One region of the Rahnella sp. BIGb0603 genome, then DNA from elsewhere that is predicted to be linked to it. Evidence: predicted binding sites of a transcription regulator. Region 1 holds the regulator's gene; the other holds the start of a gene.
The links. Region 1 encodes sigma-54, which starts transcription at its own class of promoters, with help from an activator protein. Its sites were predicted from a motif close to GTTGGCACANNTTTCGCTNT; they were not measured.
Positions count from the first base shown of each region.

Region 2: glnK (P-II family nitrogen regulator) is a predicted target of sigma-54. The motif match lies at 1,267-1,286, and genes of this name have one in related genera.

Region 1 is NZ_JANUEX010000007.1:150,924-153,326, forward strand. It holds gene hpf (ribosome hibernation promoting factor) at 1-123, opposite strand, end outside; gene rpoN (RNA polymerase factor sigma-54) at 147-1,580, opposite strand; gene lptB (LPS export ABC transporter ATP-binding protein) at 1,680-2,403, opposite strand, start outside.
Region 2 is NZ_JANUEX010000001.1:969,268-971,670, reverse strand. It holds gene M2403_RS04650 (SmdB family multidrug efflux ABC transporter permease/ATP-binding protein) at 1-1,005, shown strand, start outside; gene glnK (P-II family nitrogen regulator) at 1,348-1,686, shown strand; gene amtB (ammonium transporter AmtB) at 1,772-2,403, shown strand, end outside.

The sequences.
Region 1 (2,403 bases):
CAACACCACATACACCTGATTTATCCGGTCGAAATACTGTTCAAGCTTGGCCAGCTTCGACGTGATGAATTCTCTCAGGGGATCCGTGATCTCAATGTGATGTCCGGTAATGTTGAGCTGCATAATGTCTTCCTTCTCTGTTGAGGTCAAACTAACTGTTTACGTTGGTTTGAGGGCGGGATGGACAAAGACTCTCGGTATTTGGCGACGGTTCGTCGTGCCACCATAATTCCCTGATCGGAAAGGAGGGTGGCTAACTTACTGTCACTGAGCGGTTTTACAGGATTCTCCGCTGCGATTAATTTCTTCACCAGCGCCCGGATCGCGGTTGACGATGCCTCGCCGCCGCTGTCTGTACTGACATGGCTGGAAAAGAAATACTTCAGTTCGAAAATTCCACGCGGGCTGTGCAGAAACTTCTGCGTCGTCACGCGTGAAATCGTCGATTCGTGCATTTCTACGGCGCTGGCGATATCGGCCAGCACCATAGGCTTCATAAATTCTTCACCCAGTTCAAAGAACGCCTGCTGCTGCTCAACGATACAGCGCGTGACTTTCAACAGCGTGTCATTACGGCTTTCCAGGCTTTTGATTAACCACTTGGCTTCCTGCAGGTTGCTGCGGATAAATTGCCCGTCGCTGTCGCTGCGCGCGGAATTGCCCATCGCGGCGTACTGCTGGTTAATCTTAAGACGCGGAATGCTGTCGGAATTCAGTTCTACCGTCCAGACACCTGACACTTTTCGCACCAGCACATCGGGGATCACGTACTCGGATTCACCGGTGTTGATCGATTGTCCCGGACGCGGATCAAGAGACTGAATCAGAAGCATCGCTCCTTTCAGTGTATCTTCTTTTAGCCGGGTTGAACGCATAAGTGCGCGGAAATCATGGTTCGCCAGCAAATCCAGATGTTCGCTGATAATCAGGCGCGCTTCGGTGATGAAAGGCGTATCTGTTGCGTATTGTGAAAGCTGGATCAGCAGGCAATCACGCAGGTCACGCGCCGCCACACCAACCGGATCAAAACGCTGCACACGTTTTAAAACGGCTTCCACTTCGTCCATGCTGACGTTGTCGTCACCGATACTTTCGAGGATGTCGTCAAGGGAAACGGTCAGATAACCGGTATCGTCTACCGCGTCGACAATGGACGTGGCAATCGCGGCATCGGTGTCGGAAAACGGCGTCAGCTCCACCTGCCACATCAGGTAATCCTGAAGCGTCTGCGTGGTTTCACCCTGATAAATTGGCAGCTCGTCGTCACTGTAATCGTTGCCGGTGCCGGAAGGCGTGCCCGCGGTATAAATCTCGTCCCAGGTGGCGTCCAGCGGCAACTCTTCGGGCATGTCTTTCTGCTCGAGCGCTTCGCGGGTATCTAACGCTTCGTTGTCGGTGGCTTCTACCGAATCGATTTCATCATGAAGGTCGGTTTGTTCCAGCAGAGGGTTGCTCTCCAGCGCGAGTTGGATCTCCTGTTGGAGCTCAAGCGTGGACAGTTGCAACAGGCGGATGGCCTGTTGTAACTGAGGAGTCATTGCCAGTTGTTGGCTGAGTCTGAGTTGCAAACCTTGCTTCATATCTTGGTTTTATTTCCGTTGATTACAAACTGAGTAACTTCTGTCAGAGACCTCCCGTCAGACTTTACGTCGAAACGGGCACGGTTCCGGCGGCACAGATCACAGACGGAATTCTTCACCAAGATAAACGCGTTTAACCTGTTCATCAGCAAGAATGTCGGCTGGCGTGCCGTGGGCGATCAATTTCCCCTGACTGACGATATAGGCACGCTCACAAACGTCGAGAGTTTCGCGAACGTTGTGGTCAGTGATCAGTACGCCGAGGCCGCTGTCACGCAAATGCTCAATGATTTTTTTGATGTCGATGACGGAAATCGGGTCAACGCCGGCGAAAGGTTCGTCCAGCAGGATAAACTTGGGATTCGCTGCCAGTGCGCGGGCAATCTCAACACGGCGACGTTCACCACCGGACAAGGACTGACCGAGGTTATCGCGCAAATGAGAAATATGGAACTCTTCCATCAGTTCATTAGCGCGATCGTTACGCTGTTCTTTGTTCAGATCATCGCGGATCTGCAGTACGGCCATCAGGTTATCAAACACGCTGAGACGACGGAAGATGGAGGCTTCCTGCGGAAGATAGCCAATGCCGCGACGGGCGCGGGTATGCAATGGCAAAAGGCTGATGTCTTCATCGTCAACGATGATACGGCCCGCATCACGTTGCACAATCCCGACGACCATGTAGAAGGTGGTGGTTTTACCCGCACCGTTTGGCCCCAGCAATCCGACGATTTCGCCGGAGTTCACCATCAGGCTGACATCTTCTACAACCTTGCGGCCTTTGTAGGCTTTTGCCAGATTCTCTGCGATTAATTTTGCC
Region 2 (2,403 bases), on a different contig from region 1:
TCGCTGATTCTGTGCGGTTTGTTGCTGCTTTTCGGATTCAGTGCCGAAGGCTCAATTGGTGTGGGCGTGTTGTATGCCTTCATTAACTATCTCGGGCGCCTCAACGAACCGCTGATCGAACTGACTTCGCAGCAATCTATTTTGCAGCAGGCGGTTGTTGCCGGTGAACGTATTTTCGATTTGATGGACAGAACCCAGCAACAATACGGTCCGGACGACAAATTACTCACCAGCGGAGAAATTGAAGTCAGGGACGTCAGCTTCGCTTATCAGCCCGACAAATGGGTACTGGAAAATATCTCCCTGCACGTTCCGTCGCGCGGGTTTGTAGCGCTGGTCGGGCATACGGGTAGTGGCAAAAGTACGCTGGCGAATCTGCTGATGGGATATTACCCGCTCAATAAAGGTGAAATCCGCGTGGACGGACGCAATCTTGCTGACCTGTCGCATACCAGCCTGCGTAAAGGTATCGCAATGGTTCAGCAGGATCCGGTGGTGCTGGCGGAATCGGTGTTCGCCAATGTGACACTGGGGCGGGATATTGATGAAGCTCAGGTCTGGCACGCGCTGGACATCGTGCAGCTTTCGCCGCTGGTGCGTGAAATGCCGGAAGGGCTCAATACGCGTCTGGGTGAACAGGGGAATAATCTTTCCGTGGGCCAGAAACAGTTGCTGGCGATGGCGCGCGTTTTGGTGCAGGCGCCTGAGATTCTGATCCTTGACGAGGCAACGGCCAATATTGATTCCGGAACCGAGCAGGCAATTCAGCGTGCGTTGCGGGCTATCCGTCAGCAAACCACGCTGGTGGTGATCGCCCACCGTCTTTCAACGATTGTCGATGCCGATAATATTTTGGTATTGCATCGGGGTCAGGCGGTTGAACAAGGTAACCATTTTCAGCTTCTGGCAGAAAAAGGCCGTTATTATCAGATGTATCAGTTGCAGCTCGCAGGGCAGGAGCTGGCGTCCACCGGTACGATTATTTCAGCAACAGAAAACGTATAATCTTTTAGCTGGCGCAGCCTGATTGCTGCGCCAGTTCATTTCTTCCTGTTCTTTTAATCCCTCCTTTTCGCGTCTCACGCACCTGATTCATGCAGCCAAAACGTTCCTCTGACTTTCTCTGCACTAAAAGGCAGCGACAGGCACTTAAATGGTGCGCATGGGGTCAGGCTGAATACGGCCTCACAACTGTGCGCCGGGTCACGAATAATCTGAAAATGCCGTATTACGCGGGAATCGCATGAATATTTGCGTGATTTCAACTCTGGCACACCCTTTGCTTTAACCATTCCGTATCGGGCGCGAGGTTTCTCGCGGCAAGCCCTTAATTCGAGGAGTGGCAATATGAAGCTGGTTACTGTGGTGATCAAACCTTTTAAGCTGGAAGACGTGCGTGAAGCACTGTCTGCTGTTGGAATTCAGGGGCTGACCGTAACGGAAGTTAAAGGTTTCGGCCGTCAGAAAGGTCACGCTGAGTTGTATCGCGGTGCGGAATACAGCGTGAACTTCCTGCCAAAAGTAAAAATCGACATTGCTATCGCTGACGATCAGCTGGATGAAGTGATCGACGTGATTAGCAAAGCGGCCTACACCGGCAAGATCGGTGATGGCAAAATTTTCGTTGCAGAATTGCAACGCGTCATCCGTATCCGTACGGGTGAAACTGACGAAGCAGCACTGTAATTTCAGGCCTTTATCTCTGATATAAATCGCTTTGATATAAATCAGGTTAGAAAAAACAGTTTTGAGAAACAGGGGTGGGTTAATAATGAAAAAACTTTTATCCATGATGGGGCTTGGCGCGGTTGCATTGCTGCCTTCGCTTGCCATGGCAGCAGCACCGGCAGCCGCAAACGGTGCTGACAACGCATTTATGATGATCTGTACTGCCTTGGTACTGTTTATGACTGTACCTGGCGTGGCATTGTTCTACGGCGGCTTACTGCGTTCTAAGAACGTTCTGTCCATGCTGACTCAGGTTATCGTGACCTTCGCGCTGGTTTGTGTTCTGTGGATCCTTTATGGCTACAGCCTCGCATTCAGTGAAGGTAACGCCTTCTTCGGCGGCTTCAGCAATGTGATGATGAAAGGCATCGGCCTGGATTCAGTCACGGGCACCTTCTCCCAGATGATTCACGTTGCGTTCCAATGCTCTTTCGCCTGCATCACTGTAGCGCTGATTGTGGGCGGTATCGCTGAACGTGTTCGTTTCTCTGCGGTGCTGATTTTCACTGTGATCTGGCTGACCTTCTCTTACATCCCGATGGCTCATATGGTGTGGGCGGGCGGCTTCCTGGCGGCTGATGGCGCGCTGGACTTCGCGGGTGGTACGGTTGTTCACATCAACGCCGCTATCGCAGGTCTGGTGGGTGCATATCTGCTGGGCAAACGCGCAGGCTT